DNA from 4 places in the Desulfosporomusa polytropa genome. Region 1 is predicted to be linked to each of the others. Evidence: riboswitches for the same ligand, from Rfam matches in the RefSeq annotation. Region 1 holds a riboswitch; each other region holds the start of a gene.
What was found. A riboswitch is a leader RNA that binds a small molecule or an ion and turns the genes downstream of it on or off. The one in region 1 is predicted to bind cyclic di-GMP.
Positions count from the first base shown of each region.

Region 2: it holds a riboswitch for cyclic di-GMP, as region 1 does, so the genes downstream of both, ACZ449_RS11665 (STAS domain-containing protein) here and ACZ449_RS22485 (sensor domain-containing protein) in region 1, are expected to answer to the same signal.
Region 3: it holds a riboswitch for cyclic di-GMP, as region 1 does, so the genes downstream of both, ACZ449_RS02655 (hypothetical protein) here and ACZ449_RS22485 (sensor domain-containing protein) in region 1, are expected to answer to the same signal.
Region 4: it holds a riboswitch for cyclic di-GMP, as region 1 does, so the genes downstream of both, ACZ449_RS14190 (FIST N-terminal domain-containing protein) here and ACZ449_RS22485 (sensor domain-containing protein) in region 1, are expected to answer to the same signal.

Region 1 is NZ_AP042400.1:4,420,852-4,425,574, reverse strand. Features, by position in the region: gene ACZ449_RS22490 (hypothetical protein) at 1-19, opposite strand, end outside; gene ACZ449_RS22485 (sensor domain-containing protein) at 77-1,756, opposite strand; cyclic di-GMP riboswitch class I at 1,814-1,897, opposite strand; gene ACZ449_RS22480 (YbaK/EbsC family protein) at 1,986-2,222, shown strand; gene ACZ449_RS22475 (beta-ketoacyl-ACP synthase III) at 2,309-3,340, opposite strand; gene ACZ449_RS22470 (hypothetical protein) at 3,378-4,115, shown strand; gene ACZ449_RS22465 (acetyl-CoA hydrolase/transferase family protein) at 4,173-4,723, opposite strand, start outside.
Region 2 is NZ_AP042400.1:2,094,361-2,099,083, forward strand. Features, by position in the region: gene ACZ449_RS11655 (ATP-binding protein) at 1-1,392, shown strand, start outside; gene ACZ449_RS11660 (diguanylate cyclase) at 1,562-2,470, opposite strand; gene ACZ449_RS11665 (STAS domain-containing protein) at 2,460-2,768, opposite strand; cyclic di-GMP riboswitch class I at 2,865-2,949, opposite strand; gene ACZ449_RS11670 (hypothetical protein) at 3,208-3,483, opposite strand; tRNA gene ACZ449_RS11675 (tRNA-Val) at 3,642-3,718, opposite strand; tRNA gene ACZ449_RS11680 (tRNA-Pro) at 3,771-3,847, opposite strand; tRNA gene ACZ449_RS11685 (tRNA-Leu) at 3,944-4,028, opposite strand; gene ACZ449_RS11690 (redoxin domain-containing protein) at 4,270-4,723, shown strand, end outside.
Region 3 is NZ_AP042400.1:223,810-228,532, forward strand. Features, by position in the region: gene ACZ449_RS02640 (nucleotide sugar dehydrogenase) at 1-450, shown strand, start outside; gene ACZ449_RS02645 (metal-dependent hydrolase) at 529-1,050, shown strand; gene ACZ449_RS02650 (IS1634 family transposase) at 1,224-2,972, opposite strand; cyclic di-GMP riboswitch class I at 3,170-3,255, shown strand; gene ACZ449_RS02655 (hypothetical protein) at 3,442-4,723, shown strand, end outside.
Region 4 is NZ_AP042400.1:2,622,359-2,627,081, forward strand. Features, by position in the region: gene ACZ449_RS14185 (chemotaxis protein CheX) at 1-377, opposite strand, end outside; gene ACZ449_RS14190 (FIST N-terminal domain-containing protein) at 593-3,163, opposite strand; cyclic di-GMP riboswitch class I at 3,260-3,346, opposite strand; gene ACZ449_RS14195 (hypothetical protein) at 3,368-3,562, opposite strand; gene ACZ449_RS14200 (FIST N-terminal domain-containing protein) at 3,651-4,723, opposite strand, start outside.

The DNA of each region.
Region 1 (4,723 bases):
CTTCTTCTTTCGCATTCATTTGATTAACAGCTCCTCAAACTACTATATTTTGAAACTTCTTGCAAGTCTTCAGCCATTAGACTTTACATATAGGTTCAGGTCTACCCAGATAATAACCCTGCCCATAATCTACACTTAATTCATGCAAAATTCGCCAAATACTCTCATTTTCAACAAACTCAGCTATTGTCTTTTTCCCCAGCGTATGTGCCACAGCATTCATTGCTTGCACTAATGCTCTTTTGGTATTGTCAGAATCCAAATCTCTAATAAATGACCCATCGATTTTTAAATAATCTACTGGTAATGTATGTAGATGTGAGAAAGACGAAAATCCTACGCCAAAATCATCCAGCGCAAAGCAGCATCCCAGAGCTTTTAACCTCCGAATCCAATATTCTGCTTTCGTAATATTCTTTATCGCTGTTGTTTCCGTTATTTCAAATCCAATTCGACATGGATCTATCGTACTTTTACTAATACGAGATTCTATCCATTTTAATAGTGAATCATCGCCAAGACTTTCACCCGAAATATTAACAAAAATATTTAAATCATTTCGACTTTCAAGCATCTCAATTGCCGTTCGTATAACCCATTGATCAATCTGAGACATCAGACCATATCTCTCAGCTAAAGGAATAAACGTAGCCGGCGGAAGTAACTCTCCTTGATTATCAATCATCCTAATTAAGGCTTCGTAATGTAAAACGTCATTTCCAATCTTATATATAGGCTGTAAGAATAGTTTAAATTTATTTTTTTTTATGGCAGTGTTAACTAGCGTTAGAATCCGATTGTTTTCAAATACCTTCATTCTATCTTCCTGGTTTTGAATTACCACTACTCTGTTTTTTCCTTCTTCCTTCGCAGCGCGCATGGCAGCATCCGCATAAGAAAATGCATTATCAATATCATGTATTGTCTCAATAAATGATATTCCCATGCTCACACTAACTTTAAAAAAGCTTGCGTCGAAAACAAAACTCTCTTGATTTAACGCTTTTACTAGTTTGTTTGCTATTAGCTTTGTTTCTTCTTTATCTATATCAGGTACTATAATAGCAAATTCATCTTTATCAAGCCTGGCAAAAAAATCATTTTCGCGCAAATTGGATTGAAAACAAGTAACAACTTGCTTCAATATCGAATCCCCAGCACTATAACCGTAAATATCGGTAGCTCTCTTGAAATTATCGATATTTACAAAAAGAAGTGCACTCATTTTTAGACTTGTTTTTTCACGCATTTGACAAATATATTCACTCAAATAGTACTGATTAGGTAATCCAGTTAGATAATCGTGCCTTGCCACATAATGTAGTTGTTCTTTCATAATTTTTTGCTCAGTTATATCTCTAATGACACTAATAAGAATTTTCTTTCCGCTAATAGTTGTACATTGAGAGTTAACTTGCACATTTATTAGGCTTCCATCTTTTTTTCTGTGAACCGTTTCAAAACTAGCTCCTTTTTCCTTACTAGTTTTCAAATCAGCTAGTACAATAGATTTTTCATCTATCCTTAGTCCGAAAACAGTCATTGCTAATAATTCCCTGCGGGAATAGCCATACTTATGTAAGGCCACATCATTAGCATCGATAATATAACCATTTAGTTTTATAAATAAAATAATTTCTTCCGCTCTGTGAGCTAATATTTTATATGTTTCCAGCAGATTAGTAAGGTTGCTTTTCTGGTACTTGTCACCATCAATATTCTTTAAAGTACAATTTCTATCTCCTAACTTAAGCATCGTATCTCTCACCTCAAAAATAAAATAAGACCAAGCCAAAGCCTAGTCTTATCACGCGATGGCAACCTGGCAATCATAGGTAAAACCCTTAGATCCATAGCTTTGCGTCCTTACCTTTCGATAAGTTTGCCAAATATGTCGTTTTTTTTGTGTTACTGTAATATATTATCATTACTGGCTAATTTTAGTCAAGTAAAAATTAGGATATAAGTCCTATTATACAGGACTTTTGATTTATTATTTTAGAAATAAGTTGTATAATAATTTTGTTCATGAAACGACCGGTTTTGCCATTGGCGGCATACCACCCATCGGTCATCTCAGCAAGCTTAAGTGCCTTATTGATGCAGATCTGTTTGATTATAATGAAGTATGGGCTGCAGCTGGCACGCCTTTTGATGTATTTAGGATTACCCCTGACCAGTTGGCAACAATTACTCAAGGACAAATTATTAGTGTCAAATAATTTTAGAGCTTATATCGTATACGTGTAAAATCCCGCTAGTTTATGACCAGCGGGATTTTTATTTTAAAAATCAATATATTAATTTATTATTTACCCCAACGAATTATACCTGATCCCCAGGTCAAACCGCCACCAAAACCTACTATGGCGATAATGTCTCCTTGTTTTATTCTGCCGCTTTTAACGCCTTCGTCCAGTGCAATAGGGATAGATGCAGCCGATGTATTCCCATATTTATCAACATTAATAATTACCCTTTCAAGCGGTATACCTAAGCGCTTAGCAGCCGACTGAATAATTCTCAGATTAGCTTGATGGGGTACCAAATAAGTAATATCTTTGGCCAAAAGCTTAGCATTCTCAAGAGCTTTTTTTACTGTTTCACCCATTATTTTAATAGCAAACTTAAATACCTCATTACCATCCATATGAATAAAATGCAAACCTTGCTCAATTGTTTCTTTGGTTGTAGGAGTGCGTGATCCGCCTGCAGGCACCATAAGCAAGTGACCACCATTACCTTCAGCTCCCAAATCCATCCCGAGAATTCCATATCCTGGTTCTACTTCACCTAAAACAACGGCTCCAGCCCCATCACCAAATAATATGGCTGTATTCCGATCTGTCCAATTAGTAATCGTCGATAATGACTCTGCACCAATAACTAACACTTTTTTATAAGTTCCTGTTTTAATAAAAGAACTACCAGTAGCAACTCCATAAATAAACCCAGAGCAAACTGCCGTGAGATCAAAGGCAGCTGCATTAATCGCCTTAATGTTTTGTTGTACTAAGCAAGCAACTGAGGGAAACACCATGTCTGGAGTAACTGTCCCAACAATAATCAGGTCAAGTTCTTCTGCTGTCACACCTGCATCCTGCAGCGCTTTTTCAGCTGCTTTAGTCGCCAAATCTGAAGTAGCCTGGCCTTTTTTTATAACCCGTCTTTCACTTATACCTGTACGCTCAACAATCCATTTATCTGAGGTATCCATTTTTTTTTCTAATTCAAAATTGGTAACAATTTGTTCAGGAACATAAGAACCTATTCCTAAAATTCCTACATATCTTTCGTTCACTACATAGCCCCCTTTTAAAATTATTGCAGCCTTATTCATCTTAAGCGCCAGCACTGATCAATTTCTGTCCCATGCCGTGGATAGATCGGCTGTAATATTTATTGGCCTCATTGTCGCCATGTTCATTAATATTATCCTTTGGCCTCCCGATTTTAAACAGAAATTTAAAGAAAAACTACACGAAAGCAATCAACAGGCTGTACTTTATTTTTGTCAGGCCATTCAAGATTATGTACAGCTTGAAAACCAACCACCTATTTTACGCCAAGCGCAAAAGAAAAGCGTTCATAAACTAAATAAAGAAGCCCGCACACTATTACAATTTCTTAAAAGCGAGGGAGATTTATTAAATCCCATTACCTCAGAACAACCTAATCGGTTTACTAACGCAGAAAAATTCATTGATTACAATCAATCGCTAATAGGGAAAGCTGACCGAATTTATGAACTCTTACCTGATCGATTTGACCGGCGGTACCAATCCGGTTTACCCCCAATCAGTCCTGCATTTAAAATAATTCTGGAAATACTGGCAAGTGGCTGTACAACTATAACAAGAGTCAACGGGAAGCTACGAGCCATTATTATCGATGAGAGAACAGCCCTGCCCGAAGAAATCAGTGAAGATTACTGGGAAAAATTAATGCAGGCTATTGAACAATGGCAACCAAATGACACCGGTAGCTTTCACCTTCACGCCTTACTGGATGTAGCAGTAACAGCAAATGAAATCAAATGGGCTTCCCGACAAGCAAAAAAGCTTTTATATGAAAGCACATCTGATGATCCTTTAACAAATTTATCTACAAAATAAACCACGGCGGAAGTCATACAGACTTTCGCCTTTATCATATCTATTATTGCAACATCGCTATTTCTTATTAGACCTGCGCCAAATTTTCATTTGCTCGGCATTTTTAATAAGTTCTTCTCGGAAATCAGGATGGGCAATACTAATAATTCGCTCTGTCCGTTCCCAGGTAGAGCAACCTGCTAGCTTAACCTTACCCCATTCGTTGACAAGATAGTGAGCCTGTGTCCGCGGACTAGTCACAATACCGCCTGTCGGCAAAGTTGGCACTACGCAGGAACCATTAGCTCCAGTTTTTTTATTGGTAAAAGACGAACGAAAACAGATAAAACTCTTACCGCCCTTGGATAAATACGCGCCTGTTACAAAATCCAGTTGCCCGCCTGTACCGCTAATTTGCCGCACACCTGATGATTCAGAGGATATTTGTCCATAAAGATCAACTTCAACACAGTTATTTACTGATATAAAATTATCAAACTGCCCGATAACAGCCGGATCATTCGTGTAATCTACCGGATAAGCAGCCAGAAAAGGATTTTTGTCTACCCAATCGTATAACTCCCGGGTGCCGGCGCTAAATGTCCAGACACTTTTCCCTTTATCTAAAT
Region 2 (4,723 bases), 2.3 Mb from region 1:
GAGATTAGGCATAATCCCAAGGCAGCTAGTTTTCTGCGAATTGATGATTGGAGTATTCTTTCTCATTCTGCATCAAATATAACATATTTGAAGATATTGCGTGATGGACAGGAACTATTGCCAGAAAAAATGCCGATTCAACGCGCAACATGGCTTGGTGAAGAGATTGAGAGTGAAGAACTAGAATTTGTGTGGAATGATGGCGTTCGCAAGTTTGGCTTGTGGAGTGCCCGTCCCGTACGTGACGACAATGGAGTTATTGTTGGTGCTTTAGCTGTATGCGAAGATATTACCGAGCGTAGACTACTGGAAGAAGAAAAACTAAAAGAGACCGAAAATCGTTTCCTAAAATACCTTGAAAGTATGCTAGAGTGTTTTGCAGTTCTTCGTGCTGAGCGTGATGATAACGGGCAAATTATTGAATTCCGATCCGAATATATCAATGAATCAGGCTGCCAAGATCATAAAATTACTAAGGAAGAAAATGTTGGAAGGGGAATGCATGAGCTATTTCCGAATTGTGTAGAATTAGGCTTATTTAAGATGTATTGTCGTGTAGTCGAGACTGGAGAACCTTTAGAAATAGACTCGTTTTATTTATCCAATGTGAAAACGCCAAATACTATCGAAGTATACGACATTAAGGTACTCAAGCTGGATAATGAAAGAGTCACCGTTTCTTGGCGTAACATTACAGAAAAAAAGAAGCTAGAAAATGAAATAGAACGTCTTGACAGACTCAACATTGTTGGCGAAATGGCCGCCAGCATTGGACATGAAATTCGCAATCCCCTTACAACAGTACGCGGTTATCTGCAAATGTTCGGAATGAAGGACAAATACGCCGAACACAAGGAACAGTTTAGTACGATGATTGAGGAACTTGACAGAGCCAATTTAATTATCACCGAATTTTTATCGCTTGCAAAAAACAAAGCTGTTAATTTTCAGCATGCTAATTTGAACGAAATCATTCAAATGCTATTTCCCCTCTTACAAGCTGACGCACTTCACCGAGGAAACGAGATTAAAATCGAACTAGGTAATATTCCTGAGTTGGATTTGGACAAGAAGGAAATACGACAGCTTCTGATGAATCTAGTGCGAAATGCAGAAGAAGCAATGTCATCTAAAGGCACAATAGTTATCAAAACAGGCCTTGATGAGGAACAAGTATTTTTGTCTGTAAAAGATTCGGGGCAAGGAATTCCCAAAGATATTTTAGATAAGTTAGGAACTCCTTTTTTAACTACTAAAGATAATGGGACTGGTCTCGGATTACCAGTTTGTTACAGAATTGCAGAACGGCATAATGCAAAAATAAAAGTAAAAACTGATATAAATGGAACAACCTTTTTTGTGAAGTTTAATAAACCCAGCAACAAGGAATAGTAAGGAGCAAATTTGAAATGGAATTTATATATTTAACCTTGTTGTGGTCTCTATGGTGTATGCTTCATAGTGTAATGATCTCTTTATTTTAACCCCATCTCGTAACGAAAAATCGCCTAAACCAAAATCTAGGCGAACATTAAAGCCGACTCAAGCACCCACAAAATATTCAATCTGATCCGGTGCAAACTCTATTCCGCCCAGCATTTTTCGCCTGATATAAAGCAGAATCAGCTTGCCGGATCAACTCCGAAGGAACCTTATCTAATTCTGGTCTTATGGCGGCCACCCCAATGCTCACAGTAACATGTTTGGCCACTTTTGACATCTCATGTGAAATTCTTAACTCCTCTACATTACTGCGTATTCTTTCCGTAACTGTTAGCGCCCCAGCTTTGGCCGTTGAAGGGAGAAGAATAACAAACTCTTCTCCGCCATAACGTGCTCCCAGATCGCTGGCTCTTTTTAACGATTCGGTTAGAATGCTGCCCACTTTCTGTAAACACTCATCTCCCGCGAGATGTCCGTAATAATCGTTATATTTTTTAAAAAAATCTATGTCAATTAAAGCTAGTGATAAAATATCTCTATGACGTAATGCACGTCTCCACTCTTTTTCTAGTGTCTGATCAAAATGGCGACGGTTAGCTATACCGGTTAATCCATCTATTAGAGATATTCGCTCTAGTATATCCCTATATTTCTTAAGCTCCAAATGGTTTTTTACTCGTGCCTTTATAATAGCGGGATTAGAAGGTTTTATAATATAATCAATGGCCCCTATTTCGAGTCCCTTTGTTTCATGCTGAACATCATTAGCAGCCGAAACGAAAATAACTGGGATGTTTTTGGTATAAGGATTTTTCTTTAATCTTCTGCATACCTCATAACCATCCATTCCTGGCATTTCAACATCTAGCAATATAAGATCTATACTCTCTGAAGCAGCTAAAACTAAGGCTTCTTCACCCGATGTCGAAACAAGAATATCGTAATCATTACCTAATATATCCTTCATGATTTGGTTACTTAATTTTGTGTCGTCAACAATTAAAATACGTTGCGTTTCACACTCCAAAGTTATTTTCACTCCACGAAGATAATCGATATAATCCCGTTGACGTAAGCATATCCAGTACCGAACCCGTGGCTCCTCTCATTGATATGTTGACACCTTTACGTCGTCCTTCAAAGACTACTGCGGCAATAATTCCAACACCAGCAGCATCCATATAAAGAGTATCATTAAAATCAAGACAGATAGCTGTAGCTTCACCTGTAAAAAAGCTGTAGATTTTGTCGCGAACGCAATCAGCATTGACGGCAAGACATTCGGGACCAATAGTAACCACAACATAGTTAGAATTTTCTTTCACCAATCCACCCCCAAAGAATAAGTACAAAATACCTGTTTATACTTACAAGAATATCCCATAGAAATAATAAAAGATTGCCAGTTTCAGCTAACTTCATGCTGCAACCTGGCAATCTTAGATTAAAATCTTTAGACCCATGGCTTTGCGTCCCGCCTTTTCAGGAGGTTTGCCAATATTATTTTTTTTGCATTATTCTACATAACTCTTCAGAATCCTGCTTAGAACAAAAAATTATGCGTAATTTTTTTAAAACTATATATATAATCACTAACAGTGCTTATACACGAAATCATTTTTGCCTGTTGCACCCTACGCCATTGCACATCACCACTCTTCACCTGCACCCAAATCATATTTGCTGTGGTCTGAGCTTCTGCCGTTGTTGACAAGCTTATAAAAAGCGGAAATAAATAGCTCTTATCAATAACTAATCCTAATATTATTGCGTCTTGCTCATAATATTTTTGATTTGCTTTTGCATATCCTCAATTTGTTTTTTAATTTCTGAACTATCCTCATTTACATTTTGTTTTTCTTTTAAACTATTTAAATATTCAGTCTGAGAAGCTATCACTAAAATAATGCAACCTATTCCAATAATAAAATTACCCAGGACGTTTTGTTCTCCGGGTGTTTTATCATAAGCTAACGCTATACCCAAAACTGCAGAAATTAATCCAAGCTCACTTGCTCCGATATTTTCAAATTCGGACATTTCATTTCACCTCAGTTTAGTTTATGACCAGGTATAGCGCTTAGTTACGAGAGCTTGCCCCCCCCCTCCGCCATAAACTAAAAAATCCCCAGCCGGGGCCGGGGAATAAAGCTGTCACGATGTGATGGCTTTATTTGGTATGGTATTCTGGTTTGCACTGGTGGGGTTAAACGGACTCGAACCGCCGACCTCTTCGATGTCAACGAAGCGCTCTAACCAACTGAGCTATAACCCCATATGAATTTATTATTCAGATCAGTATAATAGTATCTTATCAATAGTTGTATTGGTCGGAGCGGCAGGATTCGAACCTGCGACCCCCTGGTCCCAAGCCAGGTACTCTACCAAACTGAGCCACGCCCCGACGTGTTATAGGATGTTCTTCGCTACCGCTCAGAACTAAGCGATTCACTCAAGGTTTCGCGTCGCTATCGCTTCTAAAAACTTGGTTCGCTGCTTATGGTGCGGGAGACAGGAATTGAACCTGCACGCCTCACGGCGCTAGATCCTAAGTCTAGTGCGTCTGCCAGTTCCGCCACTCCCGCGTCCTCGGAATTATTACTATACCAGTTGTTTTCATTATTGTCAACTGGTATTACGATAATTTCAATCATTTTTCTTAGTAGGGCCTGAATCGAAAAGTAGTTGACTCCTTGTGACCGGCAGCCCTACCTCAAACTGAACGTCGGCCGTCCTGAGCAGAGCCATGCCGTTTAGAACTTACACATAGCAATCCTGCATTTTAGGGTATGCTACAAGTAACTAAATCAAAAAAGGGGTTGCGTTATGAAACTTATTACCGTTGGCGATGAGGCGCCAAACTTTACTTTGACTGATAACAACGAACAATACGTTACTCTAACAAACTATCGCGGCAAAAAAGTACTTCTTTCTTGGCATCCTTTGGCTTGGACACCTGTCTGTACCGATCAAATGCGCGCTCTTGAAACTAACTATCAGGCCTTCCAAAACCTCAACACTGTACCCATGGGCTTTAGTGTTGACCCCACACCCTGCAAAAAACTGTGGGCTGAGGCTATACAGTTAAAGATGGTACGCATTCTAGCCGACTTTTGGCCACATGGCAAGGTCGCCATGGATTATGGAATATTTCGTGAGCAAGATGGCTATTCCGAACGGGCTAACATCGTTATCGATGAAAACGGCAAAGTAAGCTGGATAAAAGTTTACCCTTCCTCACAGTTGCCTGACATTAATGAGGTTTTAGACGTATTGTCAA
Region 3 (4,723 bases), 1.4 Mb from region 1:
GCGAAATTAATACGGTTAAGCCGGGAAATAAATGATGGGATGCCGAATTTTGTTGTCGGATTAGTAAAAAAAATGCTGGATCAAGTAGTAAAACCCAAAATAACAGTATTGGGGGTTACTTACAAAGGGAATGTGGACGACATAAGAGAAAGCCCTGCTACTAAAGTCATCCGCGAACTTAAACAAGCAAATATAGATGTAGGTATATATGATCCATATGTAAAAGATTATGAATTTGAATTGTCAAATCTGGAAGATGCTTTCGTAGCATCTGATTTGATTTTGTTGTTAGCAGATCATAAAGAGTTTAAATATCTTTCAGCTGATGAATTGGGGCTTCTCATGCGGAACAAGCAATTATTGGACACTCGAAATTGCTTAAATCATAGTAAGTGGAAAGATGCTGGATTTAGTATTAAGGTGCTCGGAAAAAACAATCAAAATAGCTGAACCGGTGAATACTGGAGTAAGCTAATTTTCAGCAAAAATATGAAATCGTAGTATTTGAAAGTGAAAACGGGAGGAAGAATGTTACCACTATCCCATGTCGGATTTACGACTGCCGCAGTGAAAGTGCTGGAAACGGGTTTGCACCTTCGGCAGATTGATTATCGAATAGTAATTGTCTCTTCGTTATTGCCGGATCTGATCGACAAATCTGTGTTTAAGTTGCTTGAAAGCAGTTTTACGTATGAGAGTCGTGCTATTGGTCATTCTTTGATTTTTTTAGGGTTTATTGGAATTCTCACGGCTATGCAATGGCTTTGGAACAAAAATGAATGGCTAGTTCCAGTTTTTATCGGGACATTGTTGCATGATGTGTTTGATGTGATGTGGATTCACCCAAGCATTTTCTATTGGCCGCTTGAAGGTTGGCAGTTTTCCAAACCCATAGATGAAGCTTGGTTGGGAACAATTCAATTGGGCTGGTATAAGATAAAACAAAGAGATCTACTTGATAACATCAGCGTGCTGATCCTGTTATACTTTTTCATGAAAGTTGCTCTGGGCGGTAAAATTCTTGAATTTCTTCGAAAAGGCAAGCTCTAGATCTCCTGTAAAGAAAGTAGCTTATTTTCTATGAACACGCCAGGAGGGTACTAAGTAAATACAAATTGACAAGGTATAGGTTTATCGGTAAAATATCCCGAGTTTGACACTTGCAAGAGAAAAAAGTGCCTAGAACCCTTGAAAATAAAGGGTTCTAGGCACTTCGTATTTTCTTACTTTTTGAGTAATGTTTTTTCGTTTTTAGTGGCTTTAAAAATTTTTTTCATTTCTTGAGTTGGAATAATTTGTCGGTCTGTATGGAATTGAAATTTTTCATGAAGTAGATCTGTAAAGTCATCGCTGACATAGGTAGGCATATAGCCTTCGGAAGCGACTTTATAAAAATTGAAATTGCGCAGGCCATCTATAATTCTGTGGCAAGAGAAGCGTTCGTCGAGGATCTTCTCTAAAAGGCGATACAGAGTCAGTGCTAAAAAGCATGTTGTAAAATGAGCGTGAATGCGGTCATCGCGGCTCAAATAAACGGGGCGTGCCTGAAATTCTGTTTTCATAATGCGAAAGCTTTCTTCAATTTCCCAACGTTGATGATTTGTATGTATGATGGATTGTGCATCATCTTCCAGATTAGTACAGATACCATAATATCCATCAAACATTTCTTCTTTTAGGATGAGTTCTGCGTCGATGCTATACAAGTTTTTTGCAGCGATTTCACCATCGGGAGTGATACTTTTTTTCGCGATAAAGCGTTTGAAGTCATTTGAATGGCATTTACCGATTTTCTGCGGATTTTTTTGAACAAGCTTCATGGCACGTTCTAACTGGGAGCTGCGTATTTTTCTTTGATAATCCCTGTATTTCAAAGAAAAAGTAACAATCAGGCGTTGTTCTAAGTCATTTTCTTTTATCCAGCGTTCTTTGAAAAAAGTGGTATTTTTATAGGCCTTATAAAGGGTATCGTCTGTATCGAGTTTTGTGAGATCAAAAGTACCGTCAGTGCCTGGAATAAACCATCCTGATTTTGCAAGAGCCCACTGCAGTAAAGGTTTCTTTAACTTTTTTATCGACTGAGTGGTAATGAAGGCTCGATTTTTTTTATCGTTAAATCTTCTGTTTGCGTTGGAAGCAAGACCGGCATCGGTGCAAACAACAAGCTTAGATAGTTCAAAGTCTTTCAGAAGTTTTTGCTCTAACGGAGTCAGAGTCACTTGTTCATTGGTGTTGCCTTTGGAAATATTGAATGCCAGCGGGATGCCGTCACCATCCATAAAGAGGCCCATTTGAACAATCGGGTTCGGTCGGTGTTCTTTAGACATACCATATTGTCTAAGACCGGACTCCTGTTCGATTTCAAAGAAATAATTTGTGCAATCATAGTAGAGGATGTGAGTATTTCTATCGAGGGTGCGGCGGCTATTTTTATATAGTTGGGATTGAATGAAATCGCTTTCTTCGGAAATAATGCCAAGAGCCCTATAAATATGTTGAATTTCAAAGGAAGGAGGTTCAAGGAATTTTTGTGCAATTTGCATGGTGGCAAGTTTGGAGGCGGGAAAAAGAATTCGGGCATATAGCAAATTAGAAAGAATGGAATTAAGATCAAAGGCAAATTTATGTTTTTTCGAAATGGCTTTCGAGATCGAATCAAGACCTAAAGCATAGTAGATAACTTGCAAAAAAAGATATCCGCCGTTAAAAAGGACTTGCTGATTTTTCCCGATGTGTTTTGCTGGAGAAAATGAGATACTTACTTCGCGTTTGCCGGCTTTTTCCTTTTTGTTGAGCTCATCAATATAGGTTTTGGCCCACGCGATAGGATCTTGGCCGTTTAGTTTTTCTAATAATTCAGTATAGGTGCCGAGCTTTTCCACTCGTTCAGAAGAATTGCGACCGTTTTTATAAGTAGAACGAATGACATATAGAGATTTAGAATTTTTGGACTGAACAATACTCAAATGCATAACGAATACCTCCTGTCACCTATATTATAACACATTATTAGATATTACTCGATAATCAAAAGAAAAATTTGACAAAAAAATAAGCCTATTTCAAGGCTTCAAGGGCATTTTTTGTTTATACAAGTGTCAAACTCCCGGGTACTAAGTAAATACAAATTGACAAGGTATAGGTTTATCGGTAAAATATAATTGACAATTAAAGAAATTGGCATACCCGTTGAAAAGCGGTGACGCAAAGCCGTGGGTCTAACGGCGTGATGCTTATGACTGCCTGGTTGCTCTTGCAAGTATTTTTTTGTGAGTGTTACCAGGTGTTTTTATTTTCTAGATGGAAAGGTTAACTTTCCCTGGATGAATTCTTTAAGTAATCTTTAATTTTGGCTCCTGGCTAGCATGGTATAATATTTTAACAAATGCAAGCGATTATGTGATTAATACATCTTTTACATGAAAAATGAGGTGTAACATATTGAAAGATCGACGGTTTTGGCTGGCTGTTGTTTCGGCATTTATGGCCACACAGCATAATACGGGTGAAGCGGCGGCAGCCGTAGTACCTGATGCAGGTCGTGAATACTCTGTTCGTGTACATACTTCTGTGGCAGAGGAAGAGGCTGTTGTCTCTTTGTTTGATGATTGTCGTTATGAGGAGGTTATAGAGACAGCTAACGCAGCATGGCCACGGTTAGAAGCTATGCCTGATAGAGTTTTATATTGTGTGGCTGAATGCTATATTCGGACAGGTCGGGTACGATTAGCTAAAACCAGTTTTGAGTTACTCATTGCTCACAGTCCGCAAAATCACAGGTATCGAGCGGGCTTGGCTTATACATTACTGTATGCCGGTCAACTGGACAAGGGATTACCTATGTATCGTCAGGTATTGCTAGAAAATCAGGGAATGCTTGCAGGTGCGGCAGAAGACGCAGTGGCACTCTTGTCAATGGGCAATATAGGCGGTGGAAAAGCATTATTTCAGATGGTCATAGAGAATAGTTCGGACAAGCAACATTATTCTCAATGGTATCAGAGAAGCCTGCGTACATATCGGTTGGCGGACGATGTCCCTGTAGTAGGGCAGGTGCCATCAGCTACTGTTGAACAGTCGGCTGTTTCTACTGAAAATGAGCGGAAGTTATTGCATACTCAAGCTGTGCAGATGGCTCAAAATGCCCAATATCAACAGTCACTAGATATTATGGCTCGTCTTGTTAAGGCAGATACGCAAGACAAATCGGCTCTTTCTGATTATATTACTATCCTGCAACAGGCAGGTCAGAATGAACAGGCTGTCAATTTATTTGAACAACATTCTGGTACATTGATGCCTTCTGCTGTAACTCGAAGCGTTAGTACTGCATATTTTCAGTTGAAAGAGTATGATAAGGCCTTGGCGGTACTGCAACCAGCAATTACTCGTGGTGAGAGAGACGCACTCTTGCGGGCAGGGGAAATGAATGTACTCTGTGGTAATACTATCGCTGCTCAGTCCTATTATGAGCACCTATTAACCATGAATCCTAACGATTATGAGGTGTATTTCAGCCGTGGTATGTTGAGTCTGCAGATAAAAGATTACAGACAAGCGGCTCGGGATTTGGAACGGGCGCGTAGACTGATACCAGAAAGTCCGGACAAGGCTGATCAGTTGACTAAGTTGGAGCATAATTTGGCCATTGCTTATATGAATAGCGGCCAAGACCAAAAGGCTGCTTCAATTTTAGTTAATTATACGAAAACAATGCCTGTTG
Region 4 (4,723 bases), 1.8 Mb from region 1:
ACTCTCACTTTCGAATTGCATTGAGATAATGCAGGTGACGCTAATTGAATTTCGATTCCACTCTTATTAAGTGAAATCGCCGCATTAGAACTGACCATATTTACCATCTCGCAAATTGTGCTTTGCGCTAAATCATCTAATTCTTCCACTGCTGCCCCGTTTAACATGACCGATGACAATCTTTTGGCCGATTCTTCCGTCATATTAAAAACGATATTGCCCGCAGGCTGACTGGTTACCACATTTACTGCAACCCCCAGACTGTCTATAAATTGCTCTTTCGCAAATACTTTGCCTCTTACTACGTTTTTAAACCCCAATTGCGGAAGTACACTTAACAAAGCAGCAATAGTGCAGTTAACAAATCGTGCATCCATACTGAAGTACCTCTCTTACTTATGAATTTTACGTCTACGCTAAGGTTTATAGCGATACTGATTAATATGTATTTATCGACATTTATCACCAAAATATTCCAACTATTTATATTATATGTCATTTTTCTAGCAATTTCCATTATCTAAGCACCCCAATTTTTAGGAATAAAAAAGCACAGGTTATATCCTTGAAGGATAACAACCTGCGCTTAAACTTATTTATTGAAGATAGTACTTATCTTATACAACTTGATTGCCGCCGCAAGAGCAAGTTTTGTCTCATACTCATCAATGGAAACCCCTACTATTTTTTCAATACGCTGTTTCCGAAAAACCATCGTCTTATGGTGAATATACATTTTTTCTGCTGCTTCTTTCAGGTTATTGCTTTGTAGAATCTCTTCAAGGGTAAGCAAAAGCTGCGTTCCTTTTTTGTGGTCGTAATCAATGACCTTACCAAGCTTTTCGTGAACAAATTCAATTGCCTGCTCTTTGCCGCCCATGTTTGCCAACAATTGCGCAATGCCTATGTCACGAAAATGATTGATTACCTTACTTTCTTCACTCTGGCATCGCGCCGCGGCAACAGCGCTCCAGGCCTGCCGATAACCTTCATTTATATCAGTCCCAGTATGCATATTGCTAACACCAATTCTTACCGCCAATCCCTGGTCATAGCGGATAATTTTTTCTTGAAGCTTAAAAGCGAATTGCATGCTATCTTCCCAATCATCGTCAATGTCCCTTGTTTGGCTTAGAACACCTATCCCTTCGCGGCAATCCCAGACTAAATAACGTGAATCGCGGCTTAATAACTCAATGATATTATTTTTAAGCATTTGATTATTAGTCGTGTCGCCGCTAATTTCTGCTGTTGACTTGGTAGGTTTATTCACCGTTAGTAAACAGCAGAACAGCGGAAGAGAAAAATCAAGTCCAAAATTTTTGGCCGTATCGCTGGCCTTTTCATCAACCTTTATAGTCCCGGTAATGATATCATTGATGAAATCACTTTTACGCCGCAGTTCATAAGCGAATTCGATCATTCTTTCGGCTTTCCACCGCTCCGTAACGTCAATGGCTACAACAGCTACCGTTCTTTTTCCATTAGCCAAATATCCCATCGGTGCCGTCCGTCGTTCAACAAATCGCATTACGCCTCCAATCTCCACTTGATGGAGCAAACACTGCGGCGTCCCGGATAAAATAGTCTGCCGTACTTGACTTAATTTATTGTCAGCATCTTCAGCAGGAAATATTTGATGAAGCGTAAAGCCTTTGAATTTTTCGCCAGGCCTTGTTAATAACTTGTTAATATCACCAAATACTTCAATATAGAGACCATCCTCGTCCATAATCGCACTAATGTCAGGAACCGCCTGAGCAAAGTCTTTTATCTTCTCTTCACTTTCCCGCAAGGCTGCTTCCATTTTTGTACGTTCGGAAATTTCCTTTAGCAATGCCTCGTTGGTTTTCACCAGCATTTCCTTCTGCACTTCCACTTCTGCCAGCAGTTCATTATTTTCAAAGGCAATCCGGGCCGTCTGCGATAACTGGCTTCCAAGCACCAGACCGGCAACCGCAGAATTACTATGACGGCTATCGCCATTATCAGCGACTCCTTGTTCACCAAAACTGCAAAAACCGACCAACGGTTTTCCTGCTAATACTTTTGTCATATCAGCAACTTCTTTTTCGGACTTATCACCCATGATTTTGGGTCGTAAAGCACAGTAATAGGCTATGCCAAGCGCAGGTTCCATGATTCCTCCCCGTATGCTCGCCCGGCGCATGCCTTCTACACCGGCACCCGCCATGCTATCTGGATCAGGCTCCATTCGGGTAAAGACAGTTCCTACAGACACCGGCTGAGTTACGCGAATTCCGCCGCGCTCTGTAAAATAGCTGGCAATATTCACACTGTACTGGCCCATGGAATCGGCTATGCCAATAGTAGTACCCGTTGTGTAAGTTAAATGCTTTCCTTCTAAATTTGCCCTGGACAGCCCGACTAATTTGCTGTAACCGTCAGCCGCCGCAATCCCATCCAGTGTTAAAATTTCATACCCATCAACCGCCGTCACCGTTGCCCACATCTCAGTCGGACGAAACCCATGCGTCAACGAAATTCCGAATTGGAGCTCTGTCTCAAAAACAACCAGTAGCAAACTGTCAGGATAAGCCTGCTGTGCATATAGAACATAATTCTGTTCCATCCGCCAATCGTCAGCCGGCGATCCACCAACAATGGGAAATTCCCCCAAGGACCGTTCCTTAATCGCTTCCACAATTTCAAAGCTATGATCATTGCTTTGCCGCGTATTGCCTGGCGAAAAAAGCATGATAAAGGCCTCCCTGCCTTTTCGTCTCATTTCTCGCTTATACTCAGAAGCATTATGAAAAAAAGGTTGTACTGCCGGAAATTTTACCGCTTCATTTAAAGCCCGCCGCCAATCCTTTGATTCATCTGTCCCTATTCCACAATGCACCCGCAAAAATGGAGAAGCCAATGCTGCAACCACCACAGTTTCCTTATGCATCCCATTGCAAATCTCCCCGGCGGTTGTAGCCCCAAAAACAGGCACTTCCCCCACTACACTATGAATGCCTTGCAGCACCTCATCCAGATTGTAAACTACAGAAGCAAATACCAATACTGCTGAAACGGCATGCACATGGATGAATGATACTGCCTGCCTGGCTGCTTTCATGCCACTAGAAAATGAAGAAGTGTCTTTAGCCATTCCATAGCCAACTTCAATTGCTTGCTGATTCTCTTTCTTCATACAATCCTCCTAAAGCTTCTGCATCATGGCTATTCTCAAAAGAATGTATTGGACAAACAAAAAAGACTGCCACGCTATAACGAAATAAACCTAAATCGTTGCAACCTGGCAGTCATAGAGCACTAAATCTTTAGACCCATAGCTTTGCGTCCTTACCTTTCGGCAAGTTTGCCCCTATATAGTTTATTCGAACTCCGAATAAACTTACCTGTTTCCCGGTAAGTTTATTTTCATAATTTCTGCCTGCAGGTTTTCCTGGTCGCTCACTGCAGCGCCAATAATCAGTTTGAAGATAACCGACGTCTCATTGCTTTTCGTGTCTCTCGCCGTAATCCATACATGAATTGTATCGCTAAGACCAGCCGGCGGCTGTCCTACATTATAAGTCATCTTTACCATAATTTCGATTATCTCGAATACCTACTTTTTAGAAACAAAAAAGCACAGGTTATATCCTCGCAGGATAAGGACCTGTGCTTTTTTCAACTCATTTATCGAAATCATCACTCAATTTATACAGTTTAACTGCTGCCGCAAGAGCAAGTTTTGTCTCATACGCATCAATAGAGACCCCTAATATTTTCTCAATACGCTGTTTCCGAAAAAACATTGTCTTATAGTGAACATACATTTTTCCCGCTGACTCTTTCAAGTTATTGCTTTGCAGAATCTCTTCAAGGGTAAGCAAAAGCTGCGTTCCTTTTTTACGGTCATAATCGATGAGCTTACCAAGCTTTTCATGAATATATTCCATAACCTGTTTTTTGCCGTCCATGTTTGCCAGCAGTTGAACAATGCCTATGTCACGAAAATGATTGATTACCTTATTGCCTTCACGCTGGCATCGCATTGCGACAATAGCACTCCAGGCCTGCTGATAACCTTTGTTTATACTATCAGTTCCGCTGTACATATTACTAACACCAATTCTTACTGTAAAATCAGAGTCGTAACAGGTGATCTTTTCCTGAAGGCGAAAAGCAAATTGCATGCTATTTCCCCAAGCATCGTCACTCTCCCTTGTTTGGCATAGAACACCTATTCCTTCGCGGCAATCCCAGACTAAATAACCGGAATCGCGACTTATCAACTCAATAATATTATTTTTAAGTATTTGATTATTGGTAGTACTGCTAATTTCTGCTGTTGAATGGGCAGGTTTATTCACCGTTAGTAAACAGCAGAACAGCGGACGAGAAAAATCAAGCCCAAAAGTTTGGGCAGTATCGCTGGCCTTTTCATCAACCTTTATATTCCCGGTAATGATATCATTGATGAAATCACTTTTGCGCCGCAGCTCATAAGCGAACTCGATCATTCTCTCTGCTTTATACCGTTCCGTAACGTCAATCGCTACAGCGGCTACTGTCTTTTTGCCGTCAGTCAGGTAACTCATTGGCGCTGTCCTGCCTTCGAAAAACCGCTGTTCTTCTCCAACCGCCACTTTATGAATAAAACACTGCGACATCCCGGATGAAATAGTCTGCCGTATTTGTCTTAGGATAGCTTCAGCGGTTTCTGCCGGAAATCTCTGGTGAAGTGTATATCCATTCAATTCTT